DNA from 3 places in the Breoghania sp. L-A4 genome. Region 3 is predicted to be linked to each of the others. Evidence: predicted binding sites of a transcription regulator. Region 3 holds the regulator's gene; each other region holds the start of a gene.
What was found. The regulator PhoB, encoded in region 3, activates phosphate uptake and scavenging genes when phosphate is short. The targets are predictions, from matches to a motif close to TGTCATNNANCTGTCAT.

Region 1 (7,446 bases), 1.4 Mb from region 3:
TCGCGCCCGGTGACGGAGACCAGCTCCAGGCTTCCGCCGCCGAGATCGCCGACGATGCCGTCCGGCTTCCACATGCCGGCGATGACGCCAAGCGCCGACTGATAGGCCTCGTCCTTGCCGGTGAGCATCTTGACGGTCGTGCCGCAGATGTCCTCGACCCGGTTCAGGAACTCCCGTCCGTTCTCGGCATCCCGCACGGCGGCCGTCGCCACGATCAGCAGCTTGACGACGCCGATCTGGTCGCACAACTGGCGGAAGCGCATAAGCGCCCGCAGCGCGACGTCGGCGGCCTCATCGGAAAGACGGTTCGTCGTGCCCACACCGCGGCCCAAGCCGGCGAGCACCTTCTCGTTGAAAAGCACCGTGGGTGCCCGAGACAGGCGTTCATAGACGACAAGCCGGATGGAGTTGGACCCGATATCAATGACGGCGACCGCGCCCTCGCCGGGCAGTCGACCCGGAGCAGCGTCGTCGGAGACCATCATGCTATCAAGTGTGCTTCTTTGTGCGTCCGCCAAAAAGCTTTGGGGAATGATTTCTGAGTGCTTTGCCACGGCCCGACAGTGATGGGTAGGTCATGAAGTATTGGTGTGCGTTGAATGGTTCTTCGCCATTTTGCGGCACTATGCGCTCATGGCCTCCGTCGGGCAAGACGCGCCAGCTGTGCTGGTTGTCTTTCATGTTGGCAACCATGATCTGTTCGAGAATCTGCTCGTGAACCGTGGGATTTTCAATCGGCGTGGCGGCTTCCACCCGCCGGTCCAGGTTGCGCGGCATCATATCGGCCGAGCTGATGTAAATTTTGGCGTCCGCCGACGGCAGCCCCGAGCCATTGCCGAAGCAGAAGATGCGGCTGTGTTCGAGAAAGCGGCCGACGATCGATTTCACCCGGATATTCTCCGACAGACCCGGAATGCCGGGCCGCAGGCAGCAGATGCCGCGTATCACCAGATCGATCTGCACGCCCGCGCAGCTCGCGTCGTAAAGCGCGTCGATGATCGTGCCATCGACGAGCGCGTTCATCTTCATCCAGATCTGGGCCGGACGCCCGGCGCGCGCATGCTCGATTTCGGCCTTTGTCAGATCGAGAACCCTCGCGCGCAGACTGATCGGCGAAATCGCCACCTTCTGCAGCGCCACCGGTTCCGCGTATCCGGTGATGTAGTTGAAGATCTTCGCCACATCCTGGGCAATCACCGGATCGGCGGTGAAGAACGAAAGATCGGTGTAAATCCGCGCGGTGATCGGGTGATAATTGCCGGTGCCGATGTGGCAGTAGCTGGTCAGCTTGCCCTGTTCGCGCTTCACCACCATCGACAGCTTTGCGTGCGTCTTGAACTCGATGAACCCATAGACGACCTGCACGCCGGCGCGCTCCAGATCGCGCGCGAGCCGGATGTTCGCCTCTTCGTCAAAGCGGGCCTTCAACTCAATGAGCGCCGTCACCGACTTGCCCGACTCGGCCGCTTCGGAAAGCGCCTTGACGATGGGCGAGTCGCTCGACGTGCGGTACAGCGTCTGCTTGATCGCGACGACATCGGGATCCTGCGCGGCCTGGCGCAGGAACTGAACCACCACGTCAAAGGATTCGTAAGGATGGTGAACGAGAAAATCCTTCTCGCGGATGGCGGCGAAGCAGTCGCCGCCATGCTCACGCACCCGCTCGGGAAACCGCGCCGTATAGGGCGGGAACTTCAGATCATCCCGCTCGACCTTCACCAGCTCTGACAGATCGTTCAGCGCCAGAAGCCCCTCCGTGAGGAACACGTCGCTTTCCTCGACGCCCAGCGCGCTCGCCACGAAGTCGCGCAGCGGCTCCGGAGTGGCCGCTTCGATTTCAAGCCGGATCGCGGATCCGCGGCGACGCTGCTTGAGCGCGCTTTCGAACAGCCGCACCAGATCCTCCGCCTCTTCCGAGATTTCCAGATCGGAATCGCGGATCACCCGGAAGGCGCCCTGCCCGCGAATCTCGTAGCCGGGAAACAGCCGCGTGATGAACAACCCGAGCGTATTCTCGATGGTGATGAAGCGGTGCGATCGCGTGCGCCGGTTGTCCGCGTTGGGAAGCGCCACGAAACGCTGCAACTGACCGGGAATGCGCAACAGCGCCGTCATGTTGGCGCGGCCCGACTTCTTCTGCAGATCGAGGATCAGCGAGAAGCCGAGATTGGGAATGAACGGGAAAGGATGCGCGGGATCGATCGCAAGCGGCGTCAGCACCGGAAAGATTTGGGCGAGGAAATAGGTCTCGAGCCACGCCTTGTCTTTGGCGGAGAGCCCATCCGCCTCCACCAGCACAATGCCCTCGGACGCCAGATTGCCCTTGAGGGACCGCCAACTGCCCTGCTGCTCGCTTTGCAGCGTCTTCACCGCGGCGCCGATCTTGACAAGTTGCTCGCTCGGAGTGCGGCCGTCGTCGCTGACGGTGCGCACGCCCGCGCGGTCCTGCGCCTTCAGGCCGGCAAAGCGGACCATGAAGAACTCATCGAGATTGTTCGCGGAAATCGACAGGAACCGCAGCCGCTCAAGCAGCGGGTGCTGTTCATTGGACGATTCATCGAGGACGCGATGGTTGAACTGCAGCCACGACACTTCGCGATTGATAAAGCGCTCCGGGCTTTGGCGCAGGTCCACGGGGGCTTCGGGGACCTTTGCGGCAGTCCGTGTCTCTGCGCGTGCCGGAGCACTGGTCTTGTTCGCGGGGGCCGTCGCGTCTTCCATGCATCATCTCCAAAGGTGGAATTGTCATACATAGAACGGAATTATGACATTCTTTTCATCGCCGCGCGGTTATCCCAGCGGATTTCTTGGTTCGCGCACGCTATTCGAGCGCGCTCAAGACCTCTGCCGCGATCTTGCGGTTGATCTTCTTCCGCGCGGCAAGCGCCGCCCGGTCGAGATCGGCGACAATCCTGTTGGCGGCTTCCAGCGAGCGCTCCATGCGCACCACCAGGAAGTCGATCACCGTCGCCTCCACCGGCAACTGACGATCGGCAAACAGCTTGACCAGCACCCGGCGCAACAAGTCGTCATCCGGCTCACGCACCTCCACCGGCGTCGCCAGCCGCAGCCTCGAGGCCAGATCCGGCAGATCGAGATTCCAGGACGCCGGCCAGGTGCGGCTGGTCAGCAGCATCGAATGCCCCGCCTCGCGGGTGGCGTTCATCAGGTGGAACAGGGCCGTCTGGTTCAGACCGTTCTGATGGGCGTCTTCAAGCGCCACGGGGCCGCTGCGTGCGAGCGCGGCGATGTCGATGCGCCCGAGATCGCTGGCGGCGACGACGCTGGCCTGCGAACACTCCCGCCAGATCGAGACCAGGTGGCTTTTCCCCGCGCCCACGGGACCGGCGATCAGCGCATAGGCGGACGGCCAGTTCGGCCAACTGACGACGAGCTCGAACGCCGCGCGGTTGGAATCCCCGACCAGAAAATCATCGCGCCCGAGCGCCGCTTCATGCGGCAGCTCGAAGGGAAGTTGGGCCGGATCACCGTTCGCGCTCATTGCTCGGCGCTCTCTGTTCCGGAACGGGCATGCGCCGTACCGTGATACAGCGCGCTGTTCAGATACCGCTCCAGGGCGTACCGGGCAAGCACCGCGATCGCGGCCGACGCGGGCACGGCGATCAGCATGCCCACGAAGCCGAAAAGGTAGCCGAAGGCGAAAAGCGCGAACATCAACCACACCGGATGCAGTCCGACCCGTGTTCCCACCAGCTTCGGCTGAAGGATGTTACCCTCCAGAAACTGGCCAACCATGAAGATCCCAAGCACGATCGCCACCATGGTCCAATCGGGCCAGAACTGCACGAAGGCGACGACCAGCGACACCACCAGTCCCAGCGTCGCGCCGACGAACGGAATGAAGCTGACGAGCCCCGCCCCGATGCCGATCAGCAGGCCGAAGTTCAACCCGACCAGCACCAGCCCGATTGCATAGAACGCGCCGAGCAGCAGGCAGACGCTGATCTGTCCGCGCACGAACCCCGACACGGCCGCGTTCATCTGCCCTGCCAGCCGCAGGATCTCGTCGCGGTGGTCGCGCGGCAACCAGCCGTCGATCTTGTCCACGATGCCGTTCCAGTCATGGATCAGGTAGAAGGCGACGACCGGGGTCACCACGATCAGCGAGACAAGCGAAATCAGCGCCTGTCCGCCGCTCCACAGCGACTTCAGGATGTCGCCGAGCCAGCCGGCGCCCTGCCCCATCAGATTGCCCAGTGATGACTTCAGATCCTGCGTCGTCATGCCGGTAAGCCGGCCCAGCCTGTCACCCAACTGGTCGAACAGAACTTCCTGTAACCGCTGCACGTAGCCAGGCATGTCGGTAATCAGTCCCGACAACTGATGGCCCAGCACCGGCACCAGCATGACGAGGAAGGTCACGAACAACAGCACGAAGACGAACAGGATGGTCAGCGTGGCCAGCAGCCGGCTGAAGCCATATGCCTCCAGCCTGTCCGCGACCGGATCGAGCAGATAGGCCAGCGCCATACCCGCGACGAACGGCAAAAGGATCGCGCGGAACACCAGGAGAAAGCCGACGAAAGCCGCGAATGCGAGAAGCCAGAAGAAGATGTGCTTTTTGAGACTCATCGGTTCCGGCATCCCTGTTGCCGGCGAAGACGGGCCCTTGCCTGCGCCATCCGCCGGTTTCATTGCACGTCAAGCCGCGGCCCGCGCCCGGTCACCGGTGCGGTTCCGCCGCCATGTGGCGAATCCACTCCATGAGATAGGCCCCGGTGGAGATCACCGTCAACAGCCCGGTCAATCCGACCATCAACACCTTCGTCGCTCCGAGCGGCACCGCGAAGGCATGCGAGCCCAACACCATGCTCGCCAGCACGATCTGCGCGACCGTGTTGGCTTTCGAGACCATAAGCGGCCGGATTGTGACGGGACGGGCCAATGTCCACGACAAAATCACCGCGCCGACGATCAGGATATCGCGGCTGACCACCGCAATCACCAGCCAGGCGGGCAATTCTCCGACAATCGCCAGACAGACATAGATGGTCACCAGCAACGCCTTGTCGGCGAGCGGATCGAGATAGGCGCCGAGTTCCGACGCCCCGCCCAGATGCCGCGCGATCAGCCCGTCGACCGCGTCCGATGCGCCGGCGATCACGAACACCCAGAAGGCCCACAGCAGATTGTGTTCGATGATCAGCCAGACGATCAGCGGCACCAAAAAGAGCCGGAACAGAGAGATCAGATTGGGAACCGTCATTTGCCGTCACCCCGGCGCCAGGACATGCCGCAAAACATGCGCGAGAGCCGCCAGATGCGGCCCGCGCGTGATTCGATCCAGCGTGAGAAGCTAACCATCATTGGGGTGCGGCGCTAATCCCGTTTGACTCTGGAGCGGGCAATCGGTTGGATGCGCCGAATCGTAACCGGGAACTCGCATCCATGAGCGACAAAAGCGCGGGCGCCGACGGCGGCCTGACCTATGCGCAATCAGGCGTCGACATCGACGCCGGCAACGCCCTCGTCAAGAAAATAGCCCCCTTTGTGAAGGCGACGGCGCGGCCGGGTGCGGACAGCGACATCGGTGGCTTCGGCGGATTGTTCGACCTGAAGGCCGCGGGCTTTGTCGATCCGATCCTGGTCGCGGCCAACGATGGCGTCGGCACCAAGCTGAAGATCGCGATCGAGACCGGCATTCACGACACCGTCGGCATCGATCTTGTCGCCATGTGCGTCAACGATCTCATAGTACAGGGTGCCGAGCCGCTGTTTTTCCTGGATTACTTCGCCTGCGGCCGGCTCGACGTCGAGGCGGCGGCGAGCATCGTCCAGGGCATCGCCAAGGGCTGCACGATCTCCGGCTCGGCGCTGATCGGTGGCGAGACGGCGGAGATGCCCGGCATGTATGCCGATGGCGACTATGATCTCGCCGGATTCTCCGTCGGCGCCGTGGAGCGCGGCGCGCTGCTGCCGCGCCCCGATATCGGCCCGGGCGACGTCATTCTGGGTCTGGCCTCCAACGGCGTGCATTCCAACGGCTTCTCGCTGGTGCGCCATATTGTCGAAGCCTCCGGCCTTGGCTGGGACGCACCCGCCCCCTTCGACGAGAGCAAGACGCTGGGCCGCGCGCTGCTGGAGCCCACCCGGATCTACGTCAAGCCGCTGCTGGCCACCCTGAACAAGACCGTTGGCATCAAGGCGCTGGCGCATATCACCGGCGGCGGCCTGCCGGAAAACCTGCCCCGCGTATTGCCGAAAACGGCAACGGCACGCATCGATCTCGGCGCGCTGCCGAAGGTTCCCGTGTTCAACTGGCTGGCGTCGACAGGCAATGTGGCCGAACCTGAAATGCTGCGCACCTTCAACTGCGGCATCGGCATGGTCGTTGTCGTCGCGGCCGACGCGGCCGATGAAGTCACCCGGCTGCTCACGGCTGAAGGCGAGACGGTCGTCCGCCTCGGCGAGATGGTCGAGCGCGCCGATGAGCCCGTGGTCTTCACGGGCACGACGGGTTTCAACGCGTGAGCGCGCGCGGCAAGAAGCGCGTCGCCATTCTGATTTCGGGCCGCGGCTCGAACATGGTGGCGCTGCTGGACGCCGCGCGCGACCCGGCCTTCCCGGCCGACATCGTTCTTGTCGCCTCCAACCGTCCCGATGCGGCGGGACTGGCGCACGCCAAAACGGCCGGCATCCCGACCGTATCCATCGACCACACGGCGTACGGCAGGGACCGCGCCGCCTTTGACGCCGCCATGAACGCGGTGCTCGTCGAGCATGACGTGGAGCTTGTGTGTCTCGCCGGCTTCCTGCGGCTGCTGACGCCGGGCTTCGTCGAGGCGTGGTCAGGGCGCATGATCAACGTCCACCCGGCGCTGCTGCCGTCCTTCAAGGGTCTGGATACCCATGCGCGGGCGCTTGAGGCCGGCGTCAAGATCCACGGCGCCACGGTTCATTTCGTTTCAAGTGAAATGGATGCCGGCGCCATCATCGTGCAGGGCGCGGTGCCGGTTCTCGATGCCGACACCGAAGACGCCCTCGCCGCCCGCGTTCTGGCCGTCGAGCATGCGATCTACCCGATGGCGCTCGGCTGGGTGGCCTCGGGCCGCGCGCGCCTCAATGGCCAGCGCGTGACGCTTGAAGCGCAGGCGGCGGTGACGGCGGGGACGCTCATCTGGCCCGCCGGCTGATCCGCCAAACGCCTGTTACTTGCACATTTGCAATGCCGCGGCGAGTTCGCGGCGCATGCCGCGCGGCAGCGACGAGCCGAAGCTGACGTTTGCGATGTCGCTCGGGCTCAACGCCTCCAGAGCCTTCTTGGACGCGCACTGGCAGCGCTTGACCACGCCATCGGAATTGCGCTGGCGGCGGTATTCGTCGTTCACGCAGCGATCCAGCATCATGACGCGCGCGGTATCGCGGCCCTTGGCAAAGGCCGGCGGCGCGATCTGGAGGCTCAGGGCCAGCGTGGCGATTGCCGGA
Region 2 (7,446 bases), 1.7 Mb from region 3:
CGTAGAGAAGCGATGATTTTCCCGATCCCGACGGCCCGGTGATCACCACGAGCCGACCGGCCTCCAGCGTCAGGCGCGGAATATCGAGCACGGGGAAGGTCGCGCCGGCGCTGTCGCGGAACGTGAGCGTGAGCCCGGCGACATCGATCATCGTTACAGTTTCTCGAATGTCGCCGACAGCAACCGGACGCGGCTGACGAAACCCAGGTCCCTGTCCGTCCAGGTTCCGAGGTCCAGCGTTCCGGTAACCACAATCGGGATGTTGAAGGGCACGGCGTCGACAGAGTCTGCGCTATAGATCACGAGAATGTCGTCGGGCCATTCCGCCTCGCTTTCGCAGAAGGGCAGGTGGCCATCGGCATCTTGGTGAGGACGAAGAAATTGGTCTCCGCCTTCAGCGGCGGCGCCATGTAGCCTGTCACCGAGACGCGCTTGCGCTCATGGGCGCGGGCGTAGTCGGAGAAACTCAGGTCCTTGTTGTAGAGATCGCGCAGCTTCAGGGTGTCGGCGGCGCGGACCATGGGCGCGGCAAACAGGCTTGCTGAGGCGATCAGAAACAGACGGCGGTCCATGAGGGTTCCGTTGGTTATGGGCGCATCGGGAAGGGCCCGCCGTGGCGGACCCCTCGGATTGCGGGTCTTCCGGCGCCTATTCGGCGTTGATGGCGTGGTTCATCACGTGGAAGATGTAGTTCTGTTCCACGGTGCCATCGAACAGATGCGACCAGGGGCCCTTGGCGTAGACCGCGACGTCTTCGCCCGAATGGGTCTCCGACGACATCGGGATCAGCGCCTGCTGGATGTAGTCCGCGTCGACGGCCTGCTCGTTGGTGACATCGGGACGGGTGCCGGAGAAGCTCTTGTCGTCCTGCTCGGTGAGGACCGAGCCGGTGCCGTTCAGGTAGCCGATGACCGTGTAGGGCTTGCCGTCCTTGGCGAGAAGCGGGGTGTCGAGATGCTTTTCGCCCGCGTCGTCGATGTCGTAGCACAACCCGGTGATCGGCGAGCCGCGGCCGCAATAGCCGTTGAAGGCAATGGCATGCTCGTGGTCGGCGGTGACGATGATCAGCGTGTCCTCGTCGTTGGTCAGTTCGTCGGCCAGCGCGATGGCGTCGGCGAACGCCACGCCGTCGGTCAGCGTGCGGTGCGCGTTGCCGTCGTGGTTGGCGTGGTCGACGCGGCCGGCTTCGATGCTCAGGTAGAAGCCGTTCTCGTTGCCCGACAGACGCTTGATGGCGGCCGCGGTCATTTCCGCCAGCGACGGCTCGCCGGTGCGGTCGTGCTCGTACTTCATGTGCGAGGCTTCAAACAGTCCCAAAACCGGCCCGTCGCCGTCCTTGAGCGCCGCGAACGTCGCGTCGTCCCAGGCGAACTGGCCGCCCATGGCTTTGACTTCTTCCACAAGGTTGCGGCCGTCGGTGCGCTTGCCGGTCTTGCCTTCGCCGTCGGTGATCTCCTTGGGCAGGAAATGACGGCGGCCGCCGCCGAAGGCCACGTCGACCGTTCCGGCCTTCATCGCGTCGATGAGCTGGGCGGCGATGTCCTTCTGCGCGGTGCAGTCTTCCGGCAGTTTGGAATTGTCTTCCCAGTTGCGGTTGACCGTCTTGGCGTAGACGCCGGCCGGGGTCGCGTGGGTCAGCCGGGCCGTGGAGATGACGCCGACCGACTTGCCTTCACCGGAAACGATCTCGGAGAAGGTGGTCAGCTCGTGGCCGGACATGTTGGCGCAGTCATTGACGGCGACCGACGAGTCCACGTTGATCATGGTGTTCTTCGATTTCACGCCGGTGTTCATGGCGGACGCCGTGGGCGCGGAATCGGGTGTCTGGCCGTTGGTGGTGTAGGTCTTCACCAGCGCCAGGTGCGGGAAGGCTTCCTGCGGCTGCACGTATTCGGAGCCGAGCATGCCCTTCTTCTGACCCGAGAACAGGCGAATGGCGTAGTTGGTGCCAACGCCGTTGCCGTCCGCGGTGAACAGGATCACGTTCTTGGCGCGGTGGGTGTTGGGCTGCTTGGCCAGGTTCTCCGCCAGGGTCTGCTGGCCCATCTTGAACCAGTCGCTGCCGGACTGGGCGATGGTGTCCTGGGCGGTGGCGGCGCCGGCGGCGAGGGACGCGCTTGCGAGGAGGGCTGTCGCGAAGAGCTTCATGCTGTTCGTCTCCAACTGGATTGTGAACGGGGCGACGGCAGGGCGCGACGGCGCGTCTGTCCTGTCGGGACCATCGCTAGCGTGCGTCGATGACACGCCGATGACGGTAGTTTCACTTATTCAGCGCGGCGGGAGGGCCGGGGATACGCAGCACGGCGCACAAAAAAACGGGGCGCCGTGAAGCGCCCCGTCCAACGTCGAAGAAACCTTCGAAACGCAGTCGATTAGACCGAGTAGTACATGTCGAACTCGATCGGGTGCGGCGTCATTTCGTAGCGCAGCACGTCTTCCATCTTCAGCTCGAGGTAGGCGTCGATCTGATCGTCGTCCATGACGCCGCCGGTCTTGAGGAACTCGCGATCGGCGTCCAGGCTTTCCAGCGCTTCGCGCAGCGAACCGCAGACGGTCGGGATTTCCTTCAGCTCTTCCGGCGGCAGGTCGTAGAGATCCTTGTCCATGGCGTCGCCCGGATGCATCTTGTTCTTGATGCCGTCGAGGCCGGCCATCACCAGGGCCGAGAAGCACAGGTACGGGTTGGCGGAGGGATCCGGGAACCGGACTTCCACGCGCTTGCCGTTCGGCGACGGGCTGTAGGGGATGCGGCAGGAGGCGGAGCGGTTGCGGGCCGAATAGGCCAACAGCACCGGTGCCTCATAGCCCGGGACTAGACGCTTGTAGGAGTTGGTCGAGGGGTTGGTGAAGGCGTTCAGCGCCTTGGCGTGCTTGAGGATGCCGCCGATGAAGTACAGGCACTCTTCGGAGAGATCCGCGTACTGGTTGCCGGCGAAGACCGGCTTGCCGTCCTTCCAGATCGACAGGTGGCAGTGCATGCCGGTGCCGTTGTCGCCAAAGACCGGCTTGGGCATGAAGGTGGCCGTCTTGCCGTAGGCATGGGCGACCTGATGCACCGCGTACTTGTAGATCTGCATCTTGTCGGCGATGCGGGTCAGGGAGTCGAAGCGAATGCCGAGCTCGTGCTGGGCGGCGCCCACCTCGTGGTGGTGCTTCTCGACGCGCACGCCCATCTCGGTGAGAACGGTGAGCATCTCGGAGCGGTAGTCCTGGCCGGAATCGATCGGCGGGACGGGGAAGTAGCCGCCCTTGGTGCGCGGACGGTGACCCAGGTTGCCGGCTTCATATTCGGTCGGCATGTTGGTCGGCAGTTCCGAGCAATCGAGCTGGAAGCCGGTGTTGTAGGGCTCGGCCGAGAAGCGGACGTCGTCGAAGACGAAGAATTCGGCTTCCGGACCGACGTAGATCGTGTCGCCGATGCCCGAGGCGCGCACGGCAGCCTCGACCTTCTTGGCGGTCATGCGCGGATCGCGGTTGTAGGCCTCGCCGGAGGACGGCTCCAGGATGTCGCAGAAGATCGCCAGCGTCGTCTGGGCGAAGAACGGATCGATGTGCGCCGTCTCGGGATCCAGCATGAGGGTCATGTCGGATTCGTTGATGGCCTTCCAGCCGGCGATCGAGGAGCCGTCGAACATCACGCCGTCGGCGAAAACGTCCTCGTTGATTTCCAGGATGTCCATCGTCACGTGCTGCATCTTGCCGCGCGGATCGGTGAAACGAAGATCAACGAATTTAACGTCCTTTTCGCTAATCAACTTCAAGACGTCATTGGCAGTAGTCATGGGAATCTTCCTGATTTTCTACAGGTGGATCTCTTGGTTCATGCGTCATCGATCTGGGGCGGGCCACAATGGCGCCATCCCGGACGCTGGCGTTTCAGCGCGATGCCACCGCACGGCGGCCGCGCCTCGCTGAAACGGCCGAACGCGGGTTAGATCGCGTCGTTGCCGGTCTCACCGGTGCGGATGCGGATCGCTTCCTCGATGTTCGAGACGAAGATTTTGCCGTCTCCGATGCGGCCAGTCTGGGCGGAGGTGCGGATCGCCTCCAGGGCCTTGTCGACCAATTCGTCGGTCAACACAATCTCGACCTTCACCTTCGGCAGGAAGTCGACAACATATTCCGCGCCGCGGTACAGCTCGGTGTGGCCTTTCTGCCGCCCGAAGCCCTTGGCTTCGGTCACGGTGATGCCCTGCAGGCCAACTTCCTGCAGCGCTTCCTTCACTTCATCTAGCTTGAAGGGCTTGATGATCGCTTCGATCTTCTTCATCGCCTCCCTCTCTCCGGGTTTGTACGCCTTGGTGGTCCGGGCGACCAACGACGTTGATTGATGTGGGCAACAGGCGCGCACGGTGCCTTTGGTGCAACGGACGGGCTACAACAAACGGTATGCAACGGTCGTATCAGCGGGAGCATTCTTCGTGCCAATTCGCCCGGATGGCGAAAACGCCCGAAAATAGGGCAGAACACGGCTGGTCCGCAATGCGTTGTCTGCGTGAAACTCCGAATTTGTGCATAAAGAATAATCAAACTGACTAATTTGTATGCAGCCTGACGTCGGGCGGATGGTTTTGATCCTGTCGTCGGGCCCGGTTCGGGGGCTTGAGGCGTGGTTTTCGGGCAGGTGCGGCCGGTGGGCGTGTGCCGGCGCGCCCGATGCGCGGACGTTTGAAATTTGTGCAAGCCTGCCAGAAGATTGCGGCCGGCGGCCGGAGGTCGATCATGGGGAATCACGAGGAGGCGTGCGACATGCTGGAACTTCTGACGCCTTCGCAGATGGCGGAGGCGGACCGTCTTGCGGTCGCGGCCGGTGTCGGCGGAGAGGCGCTGATGGAGGCCGCGGGCACGGGTGTTGCCCGCGTGCTCGCTGAACGCTGGCCGCCGCCGGCGCGGGTGCTGGTGCTGGCGGGCCCCGGCAACAACGGCGGCGACGGATTTGTCGCCGCGCGAGTCCTGCACGCTCTCGGCTACACGGTGAGCATCGGTCTTCTGGGTGACCGTGCGCGGCTTGCGGGCGACGCGCTCGGCGCCTTTGAGGCGATGGACGCGTCTTTGCGCGAGGCGCTGTGCCCGGCCAACCCGTCCTTGCTTGCCGATTGCGATGTTGTGATCGACGCGCTGTTCGGCGCGGGGCTGGCCCGCGATCTGACCGGCCCGGTGGCAACGCTCGTCGACGCGCTGAACGCCAGCCGGCTGTCGGTCGTCGCGGTCGATCTTCCAAGCGGCGTCGACGGGGAGACCGGCGCTGTGCGCGGTGTCGCCGTTCGCGCCACCGAGACAGTGACCTTCTTTCGCCGCAAGCCGGGGCATCTGCTCTATCCCGGTCGCGGACTGTGCGGTGTCCAGCATGTGATCGACATCGGTACGCCCGCGGGCGTTCTCGAGAGCATTGATCCGCGGACCCATGCGAACGCACCCGCGCTGTGGCGGCATGCCTGGCGCGCGCCCTCGGCGGTTTCCCACAAGTATCAGCGTGGCCATGTGGTCGTCGCCAGCGGCCCGGCCCATGCGACCGGGGCTGCGCGTCTCGCCGCCACGGCCGCGTTGCGCGCCGGCGCGGGTCTGGTGACCATGGCGTCGCCGCCGGGCGCGGTTCTGGTCAACGCGTGCCATCTGACGGCGGTGATGATCCGCTCGGTGAGGGATGCGGAGCGTTTCTCCGCGATGCTGGACGATCCGCGCGTCACCTCGGTCGCGATTGGTCCGGGGTTCGGTGTTGGCGAACGGACGCGGGCGTTCGTGAACGCCGCGCTGGGCGCGCGGTTCGTCGTCCTGGACGCCGATGCGCTGACAAGCTTTTCGGATGATCCGGCCGTCCTGTTCGACGCAATCCGCGCGGCGGGGGCGCTCGAACCCAGGGCAGTGCGTGTCGTGCTGACCCCGCATGACGGTGAGTTCGCGCGGCTGTTTCCGTCGCTCGCGGCGTTGCCTTCACGGCTGGAGCGCGCACGCGCGGCGGCGAGCCACAGCGGCGCGGTGGTGATCTTGAAGGGCGCGGACACGGTGATCGCCGCCCCGGACGGACGCGCCGCCATCAACGAGAACGCGCCGCCGTGGCTTGCCAGCGCCGGCTCGGGCGACGTGCTCTGCGGGCTTGTCGCCGGGCTCGGCGCGCAGGCCATGCCGGCGTTCGAGGCGGCCTGCATGGCCGTGTGGTGCCACGGGGCGGCGGGCGCGCAGTGCGGCCCCGGATTGATCGCGGAGGATCTGCCGCCCGCCATGCCGGCGGTCCTGGCGCCGCTGTGCGCGGATGCCTCCACCAAATCCTGCGCTTGAGGGACGCCGGGGGCGTCGTGCCTTGGAATCGGCCGGTTTGCGGCGGAGGTTCGTCAGCGTGGGGAATATCGGCGGCGGTTCGAGCGGCGTCGGGATTTCGCTTTGATGCCGGTGGGGCCAGTGCTATAGAGGCCGCGCTTTGGCGTACCGTGCGGCTGTGGCGGAACTGGTAGACGCGCTTGGTTTAGGTCCAAGTGTCTTTGACGTGGGGGTTCGAGTCCCTCCAGCCGTACCAACGACATATCCCGGGCGGCTTTCGCGCCGGGTTTGCGCATCACCCGGTTCCTGCGCCGGCGCGCATGGGGTGCCGCGCGAGCCGCGCTGGACGCGTGTGGGACTTCCAAAGCCGGTAAAATTGGTGCTGTGGTCTTGACACATGCGGGTCAGGGAAGACACATGCACGGCAAGACCCATTTCACGTCATGAACGATGCGCCGCCAACGAAGTCATACGGCTTCCATCGAACGGTTGGATGACGTTCCAGATCGAGGACGAAGAACAATATCATGCAGGTGACCGAAACCCTGTCCGAAGGGCTGAAACGCGAGCTGAAGATCGTCATTCCGGCATCCGATATCGCCGGCAAAGTCGACGCTTATCTTGAGGACATGAAGTCCAAGGCTCAGATCAAGGGGTTTCGCCCCGGCAAAGTGCCGATTTCCCATCTGAAGCGGATGTACGGCCGCCAGGCGACGGCGGAGATCCTCGACAACATGCTCAACGAGAGCACCCAGAAGGCCGTCGAGGACCGCTCCGAGCGCCCGGCGCTGCAGCCGGAAATCGACTTGCCGGAAGGCGACGCGAAGAAGGTCATGGAAGAGGGCGCCGATCTGGCCTTCACGATGACCTACGAGGTTCTGCCGGAATTCGAGATCATCGATTTCAGCGACATCGAGATCGAGCGTCCGATCATCGAGATCTCCGAAGAAGGCGTGATGGAGCAGGTCGAGCAGATCGCCGCCCAGAGCCGGCCCTTCGAGGCGAAGGCGAAGACCGCCAAGGCCGAGGATGGCGATCAGGTCACGATGGATTATGTCGGCAGCATCGACGGCGTGCCGTTCGAGGGCGGCGCGGCGGAGGATGCCAAGCTCGTGCTCGGTTCCGGCCAGTTCATTCCGGGCTTCGAGGAGCAGCTCGTTGGCGTGAAGGCCGGCGACAAGACCCAGGTCA
Region 3 (7,446 bases):
CGTGACGGTCGAGGATCGTGTCGAGCGCCGGTCCGAGATAGACCACGCGGCCGCGCACATCCAGCGGCTCGACCGAAAACGGCAGAACCGCGTCATCGCCGGCCAGCGCCGGCGGCGCTGCCTTCAGTTCATTCTTCATGCTTCCGACAAGGCTCCCAGGCACCACGTCAGGATGCCCTTCTGGGCGTGAAGCCGGTTCTCCGCCTCGTCGAATACCACTGACTGCGGGCCATCCATCACGCTGGCTGTTACTTCCTCGCCCCGGTGGGCGGGCAGACAATGCATGAATATGGCATCGGATTTTGCTTTTTCCATGATCCGGTCATTGACCTGATAGGGCGCGAGCATGTTGTGACGCGCAATGTTCTCGTCGTCGCCCATCGACACCCAGCAATCGGTGACCACGCAATCCGCGTCCTCCGCCGCCTCTTCGGCGCTCGCCGCCAGCACGATGTTGGCGCCCGCAGCGCGCGCCTTGCGCACCACGTCAGGATCCGCCGGCAGTTCCGGCGGCGTCGCGACACGCAATTCGAAATCGAAACGCTGCGCAGCGTGCATCCAGGAATTCAGCACATTGTTGGTGTCGCCGCTCCAGGCGATCCGGCGGCCGGCAATCGGCCCCTTCTTCTCCTCGAACGTCAGCACATCCGCCATCAACTGACAGGGATGCGACTCCTTTGTCAGGCCGTTGATGACCGGCACTGTGGCATTCGCCGCGAGTTCGGTGAGCGCGTCATGGTCCAGAATACGGATCATGATCGCATCCACATAGCGCGACAGCACCCGCGCCGTGTCGGCGATGGTCTCGCCGCGTCCGAGCTGCATCTCCGCGCCCGTCAGCATCAGGGTCTCGCCACCGAGTTCGCGCATGCCGACGTCGAACGAAATGCGCGTGCGCGTCGACGGCTGCTCGAAGATCATCGCCAGCACCTTGCCGGCCAGCGGGCCTTCGCCGCGCCGCACGCCGTTGCGCATGCCCTTCAGCCGCCGGGACTCGTCCAGGATTCTCGCCAGCTCGTCACTCGGCACATCGGACAGATCGAGAAAATCACGCACGCCACCGCTCTTCATTGCCCGCCGGCCCCCGCCCGGCCGCCGCGGTCGCTTCAAGCGCGGTCGCGGCCTGATCCAGCCGCTGGGCGGCCATGTCGATTTCATCGTCGCTGACGGTCAGCGGCGGCAGCAGACGCACCACGTTGTCGCCGGCCGGAACGGTCAGCAAGCCCAACTCCCGCGCCTTGACGACGATCTCGCCCGCCGGCATCCGGCAGCGAATACCCAGCATCAGCCCCTCGCCGCGCACCAGTTCGAAGACGTCGGGATGCGCGTCGATCACACCGGCGATCTTCTGCTTCAGCGCCAGTCCAAGCCGGCTGACGCGGTCCAGAAAGCCCTCTTCCAGGATCACGTCGAGAACCGCGTTGCCCACGGCCATGGCCAGCGGATTGCCGCCAAACGTCGTGCCGTGGGTCCCGGCGGTCATTCCCGATGCGGCCTCGACCGTCGCCAGACAGGCGCCAACGGGGAAGCCGCCGCCAAGACCCTTGGCGATGCCCATGATATCGGGCGTGACGCCCGACCATTCATGCGCGAAAAGCTTGCCCGTGCGGCCCAGACCGGTCTGGATCTCGTCGAAGATCAGCATAAGGCCCTTGTCGTCGCACAGTCTGCGCAATTCGCGCAGAAAGCCATGCGAGACCGGGCGGATACCGCCCTCGCCCTGGATCGGCTCGATCAGGATCGCCGCCGTCTCATCGGTAATGGCCGCCTTCAGCGCATCCATGTCCTCGAGCGGAACCTGCGTGAAGCCCGGCGCCTTGGGACCAAAACCCTCGAGATATTTCGCCTGTCCGCCGGCCGCGATGGTGGCGATGGTGCGTCCGTGGAACGCGCCTTCAAAGGTAATGATGCCATAGCGCTCGGGCGCGCCTTCGGCGAACTGGTAGCGGCGGGCCGTCTTGATGGACATTTCCATCGCCTCGGCGCCGGAATTCGTGAAGAACACCTTCTCGGCGAAGCTTGCCGCGCACAGGCGCGCGCCAAGCGTTTCCTGACCCGCGACGGTGTAGAGGTTGGAGACATGCCACAGGCGCGCCGCCTGCTCCTGCAGGGCGCTGACCAGATGCGGATGCGCATGCCCAAGCGAGTTCACCGCGATGCCGGCGGCAAAATCCAGGTAGCGCTGACCATCGGAGGTTTCGAGCCAGCAGCCCTCGCCCCTGACGAAGGTCAGTTTGCTGCGCGCGTAAGTGTCAAACAGCGCTGAGGCGCTCATCGACTTTTCCCAAGAAACACAGGCCAAAAACAAAGCGTGCCGCCAAGGATGGCGGCACGTCGGAGGGTCTCTATATACACTGCGGGGATGGTATCGTGTCAATGCTTGGCCGCGCCGCGCAGCATGCCCTGAAAACGGCGGAATACAGCCGCTCAATTCTGGGGAAAACTACGGATTACAGCCCTCTTCGCATGTGCGAGGGTTGCCTGGCAGACACGTGATATTGTATGGTTGTGTCTATCAGATACGACATATCGTGTTGCAGACCCCGTTCGTATACAACTCGTTAACAGATACGGGCGTCGGTGACGGCCCGCAGGCCATGTATTGCCGGTGCATAGCGGCGAACCGGTGGAGTTGAAAACTTATGTCTTGGACAACAGAACGCGTCGACCTCCTCAAAAAATTGTGGGCCGAAGGTCTCAGCGCCAGCCAGATTGCGGCGGAGCTTGGCGGTGTTACCCGCAATGCTGTGATTGGCAAGGTTCACCGGCTTGGGCTGTCGGGCCGGGCAAAATCCACGAACACGGCTGCGAAACCGCGCCGGCCGCGTGCCGCCCCGGCGACGCCCGCACGTCCCACCGCATCGCAGCCTCGGAGCGTCGGCGCGACCGCGCTGAAGATCGAGGAAGCCCCGGCCGAGGCAATCGAAACCAAGCCGGCGCCGGTGCATGAGCTGGTAATCCCGGTCGAGGAACGCGCCTCGATCCTGCAGCTCAACGAGCGCACCTGCAAGTGGCCGATCGGCGATCCGTCGACCGACGATTTCTACTTCTGTGGCCGGCAGTCGGATTCCGGTGCGCCCTATTGCGCCCACCACTGCCGCATCGCCTATCAGCCGGCGAACGAGCGCCGTCACAAGCGCGCCGCCGCACGCGCCTGACACGGGCGCACTCTACCGACGCAATCAAGGTCAGTGACCGACACCTGAGGTGAAGGTCCGATGCAATGAAAAGGCCGGCCCCACAAAGGCCGGCCATTTTGTTTCCAGCAGCGGCTTCCAGCCCGAGCGTCAGCCCGATGCGAACTGATCGTTAAAGGCATAGCCGGAACCGCGCACGGTGCGGATCGGATCCTTGGCGCGTCCCTTGTTGATCGCCTTGCGCAGCCGCCCGACATGCACGTCGACCGTTCGCTCGTCGACATAGACATCGTGGCCCCAGACCCCGTCGAGCAGCTGCTCGCGGGAAAACACCCGGCCGGGCGCCTGCATCAGATACTCCAGCAGCCGGAACTCGGTCGGCCCCAGATGGATCTCACGCGAGGCGCGGTGCACCCGGTGGGTCTCGCGATCCAGCTCGATATCGCCGGAGCGCAACAGGCTCGAGACCACTTCCGGCTTGGAGCGGCGCAGGATCGCCCGCACCCGCGCCATCAGTTCGGGGATCGAGAACGGTTTGACGACATAATCATCGGCGCCCGTCGACAGGCCCCGGATACGCTCAGCCTCCTCGCCGCGCGCCGTGAGCATGATCACCGGCAGCCGTTCGGTTTCCTCGCGCGCCCTCAGCCGGCGGCACAACTCGATGCCGGACAGGCCGGGCAGCATCCAGTCAAGCAACAGCAGATCCGGCTGGGTTTCACGCAAACGCAGCTCCGCCTCGTCACCCCGTGCACTCGTCTCGACGGTATATCCCTCGGATTCAAGGTTATACTGAAGAAGCAACCTGAGCGGCTCTTCATCCTCAACGACCAGAACCTTCGGCATTCCCAATCGCTCCTGATTGTTTCACTTCGATAGCTGGCTACATTTCCGCCGCGCCGAATGCCCGCCGGCAGTGGATGCCCCTTCCGGGGATGACATCCTCGCTGCGTCGGCGTTCATTGCGGCCGCGGTCCGCGCCCTAGCCTTCCGCCGGATTGTCCGCCAGAGACAGCTCGTCGGTGCGCGGACGATCGTCGGCAAGCTGTTCGCCAGTGACGATGTAGTGGACGTTTTCGGCAATATTGGTCGCGTGATCACCGATACGCTCAATGTTCTTGGCGCAGAACAGAAGATGGGCGCACAAGGAGATATTGCGCGGATCTTCCATCATGTAGGTCAGCAACTCGCGAAATAGAGACGTATAGAGCGTGTCGATCTCGTCGTCGCGCTGACGCACGATCGCGGCGGTCTCGATATCGCGCTGCATGTAGGCGTCGAGCACGCTCTTGAGCTGCGCCAGCGCCAGTTCCGCCATGTGCTCGACGCCGAGCGCCAGCTGCTTGGAATGGAACTGGCCGCCGATGGCGATCACCCGCTTGGCGATGTTCTTGGCCAGGTCTCCGACGCGCTCCAGTTCGTTGCACGTGCGCAACGCGGAGACGATCACGCGCAGATCCTGGGCGACCGGCTGGCGGCGGGCGATCAGAAGGACGGCCTGCTCCTCGATCTGCTGCTGCAGCAGATCGAGGCGCCGGTCGCTCAGGATCACCTGCTGCGCCAGTTCACCGTCCATCCGCACCAGGGTGGTGATCGCATCCGCGACGATGTTTTCCGCCAATCCGCCCATTTCGGCGATCTGGCCCGTCAGCGCTTTCAGCTCCTGATCGTAGGCCGATACAATATGCTCCGACATGGATTGCTCCCGTATCCCGCGCCTGGTGCGGGCGAAAAATCAGCCGAAACGGCCGGTGATGTAGTCCTGGGTCCGCTTGTCCTGCGGGTTGGTGAAGATATCGTCCGTCGGACCTTCCTCCACCAGGGTGCCCAGATGGAAAAACGCCGTGCGCTGCGACACGCGCGCGGCCTGCTGCATCGAGTGCGTCACGATGACGATCGTGTAGTTCTCGCGCAATTCGTCGATCAGCTCCTCCACGCGTGCCGTGGCGATCGGGTCGAGCGCCGAGCACGGCTCGTCCATCAGGATCACCTCCGGGCTCACCGCGATGGCGCGCGCGATGCACAGGCGCTGCTGCTGGCCGCCGGACAGGCCCGTGCCCGGCTCGTCGAGCCGGTCCTTGACCTCCTCGAACAGGCCCGCCTTGCGCAGGCTGGTGACCACAATCTCTTCCATTTCCGTCTTGGTGCGCGCGAGGCCATGGATTCGCGGACCGTAGGCGACGTTCTCGAAGATCGACTTGGGGAACGGGTTGGGCTTCTGGAACACCATGCCGACGCTGGCGCGCAGCTCGACGACGTCGATCTTGGGATCGTAGACGTCCTCGCCCTGCAGGGTGATCTTGCCGGTTACGCGACAGCCCTCAATGGTGTCGTTCATGCGGTTAAGACAGCGCAGGAACGTCGACTTGCCGCAACCGGACGGACCGATCAGCGCCGTGACCTCGTTTTCGCGCACGTCCAGATTGACGTCGAACAGCGCTTGCTTGTCGCCGTAGAAGACGCAGACATCGGTGCCGCGCATCTTCACGACCGGAGTCACGATCTGCGGGTCCACGATCGTCCCGGGGACCGTTTCCATCATCTTGTTCACCAAATCACTCCTTCATGCCCCGGTGCCCGTCTACGTCCGCGTGTCGAACGGCCAGGCACGTCGCATTGTCGGTTCGCGCGCCGGACCACCGGCGGGCGACCGCGGTTTACCATCTGCGCTCGAACCGGCGCCTCAACAGGATGGCGGTAATGTTCATGACCGCAAGGAACATCAACAGAATGATGATCGCGCCCGATGTGCGCTCGACGAAGGCGCGCTCCGCCTCGTTGGCCCACATGAAGATCTGCACCGGCAAGGCGGTGGCGGGCTGAAGCGGAGATCCCGGATAGTCCGCGACGAAGGCCACCATGCCGATCAGCAGCAGCGGCGCCGTCTCGCCGAGCGCCTGCGCCAGCCCGATAATCGTGCCGGTCAGCACGCCGGGGGCGGCCAGCGGCAGCACATGGTGAAACACCATCTGCATCTTGGAGGCGCCGATCCCCAGGGCGGCGGCGCGGATCGACGGCGGCACAGCCTTCAGCGCGGCGCGCGTGGCGATGATGATCGTCGGCAGGGTCATCAGCGTCAGCACCAGGCCGCCGACCAGCGGAGCCGAGCGCGGCAGACCGGCGAAATTGATGAACACCGCCAGACCGAGCAGGCCGTAGACGATCGAGGGCACCGCCGCGAGGTTGTTGATGTTGACCTCGATCAGGTCGGTCCAGCGGTTCTTCGGCGCGAATTCCTCCAGATAGATCGAGGCGGCGACGCCGATCGGCAGGGCCAGAACCAGAACGATCATCATCATGTAGAACGAACCGATCATCGCAACGCCCATTCCGGCCATCTCGGGCCGGCTTGATGCGCCGTTGAAGAAGATGCCGGAGTTGAACCGCTTCTGAAGGGTTCCCTCATCGGCGAGCTTGTTCATCCAGGCGACCTGAAGATCATCCACCTTGCGCCGCGACTCGTCGACCGAGAGGTCGAACTGGCCCTTGAAGGCGGAATCGACATCCGCGTTGGCGAGAATCCACAGTGTGCGCGTCTGCCCGATGATCGAGGGATTTTCGAGCACCATGTCGCGCAACTGCGTGCGGGCACCGCCGGAGATCATGCCCGACAGGCGCCGCGAGATCGTGCGGTCCTTGGGATCCACGCCGAGTTCACGGGCCAGCGCCTGCACAACAAGCGCCGGATAGTTGGCCATCAGCAGCACCTTGGGATCACTCACGCGTTTGTCGCGCGGATCGATCACCGACTTGTCGAAATGGATCGTGAGCTCCATTTCCGTCTGCTGAAAGGCGGTGTAGCCCTTCGAGACGACCGTATACATCAGCGTCGCCAGGAACCCCAGGCCGATGAGAACGGCGGCCAGACCATAGGCCTTGAAGCGGCGTTCGGCGGCGTAACGGCGCTTGATGCCGATGTCGCGCCACGGCTTGCGCTGCGCGGGAGTCGCGTCCATCGCGGCCATGTCCGTCATTCGTACTGCTCCCGGTATTTGCGCACGATGTACAGCGCATAGATGTTCAGCCCCAGCGTCATGACGAAGAGCGTCAGGCCCAGAGCGAAGGCGACCAGCGTCTGGGGTGTGTCGAATTCCAGATCGCCGGTCAACTGGTTGACGATCTTGACGGTCACGGTCGTCATCGGCTCGAAGGGATTGATCGACAGGCGGGCCGCCACCCCGGCGGCCAGCACCACGATCATGGTCTCGCCGACGGCGCGCGACGCGGTGAGCAGCAGCGCGCCGACGATGCCGGGCAGTGCCGCCGGCAGGATCACCCGGCGCATGGTCTCCGAGCGCGTGGCTCCCAG

Region 1: the regulator PhoB is predicted to act here: its motif matches at 2,754-2,770, upstream of D1F64_RS11835 (RNA degradosome polyphosphate kinase).
Region 2: the regulator PhoB is predicted to act here: its motif matches at 2,238-2,254, upstream of D1F64_RS13190 (alkaline phosphatase).

Annotation. Positions count from the first base shown of each region.
Region 1 is NZ_CP031841.1:2,572,784-2,580,229, reverse strand. It holds gene D1F64_RS11840 (Ppx/GppA phosphatase family protein) at 1-485, opposite strand, end outside; gene D1F64_RS11835 (RNA degradosome polyphosphate kinase) at 490-2,721, opposite strand; gene D1F64_RS11830 (hypothetical protein) at 2,822-3,502, opposite strand; gene D1F64_RS11825 (AI-2E family transporter) at 3,499-4,593, opposite strand; gene D1F64_RS11820 (CDP-alcohol phosphatidyltransferase family protein) at 4,685-5,227, opposite strand; gene purM (phosphoribosylformylglycinamidine cyclo-ligase) at 5,410-6,492, shown strand; gene purN (phosphoribosylglycinamide formyltransferase) at 6,489-7,154, shown strand; gene D1F64_RS11805 (hypothetical protein) at 7,170-7,446, opposite strand, start outside.
Region 2 is NZ_CP031841.1:2,898,799-2,906,244, reverse strand. It holds gene D1F64_RS13200 (ABC transporter ATP-binding protein) at 1-151, opposite strand, end outside; gene D1F64_RS24650 (hypothetical protein) at 154-303, opposite strand; gene D1F64_RS13195 (hypothetical protein) at 300-572, opposite strand; gene D1F64_RS13190 (alkaline phosphatase) at 649-2,148, opposite strand; gene glnA (type I glutamate--ammonia ligase) at 2,373-3,782, opposite strand; gene D1F64_RS23410 (hypothetical protein) at 3,687-3,935, shown strand; gene D1F64_RS13180 (P-II family nitrogen regulator) at 3,932-4,270, opposite strand; gene D1F64_RS13175 (NAD(P)H-hydrate dehydratase) at 4,723-6,276, shown strand; tRNA gene D1F64_RS13170 (tRNA-Leu) at 6,428-6,511, shown strand; gene tig (trigger factor) at 6,783-7,446, shown strand, end outside.
Region 3 is NZ_CP031841.1:1,192,883-1,200,328, reverse strand. It holds gene D1F64_RS05605 (Hsp33 family molecular chaperone) at 1-139, opposite strand, end outside; gene argF (ornithine carbamoyltransferase) at 136-1,071, opposite strand; gene D1F64_RS05595 (aspartate aminotransferase family protein) at 1,049-2,275, opposite strand; gene D1F64_RS05590 (GcrA family cell cycle regulator) at 2,643-3,158, shown strand; gene phoB (phosphate regulon transcriptional regulator PhoB) at 3,288-3,983, opposite strand; gene phoU (phosphate signaling complex protein PhoU) at 4,120-4,833, opposite strand; gene pstB (phosphate ABC transporter ATP-binding protein PstB) at 4,873-5,619, opposite strand; gene pstA (phosphate ABC transporter permease PstA) at 5,795-7,111, opposite strand; gene pstC (phosphate ABC transporter permease subunit PstC) at 7,108-7,446, opposite strand, start outside.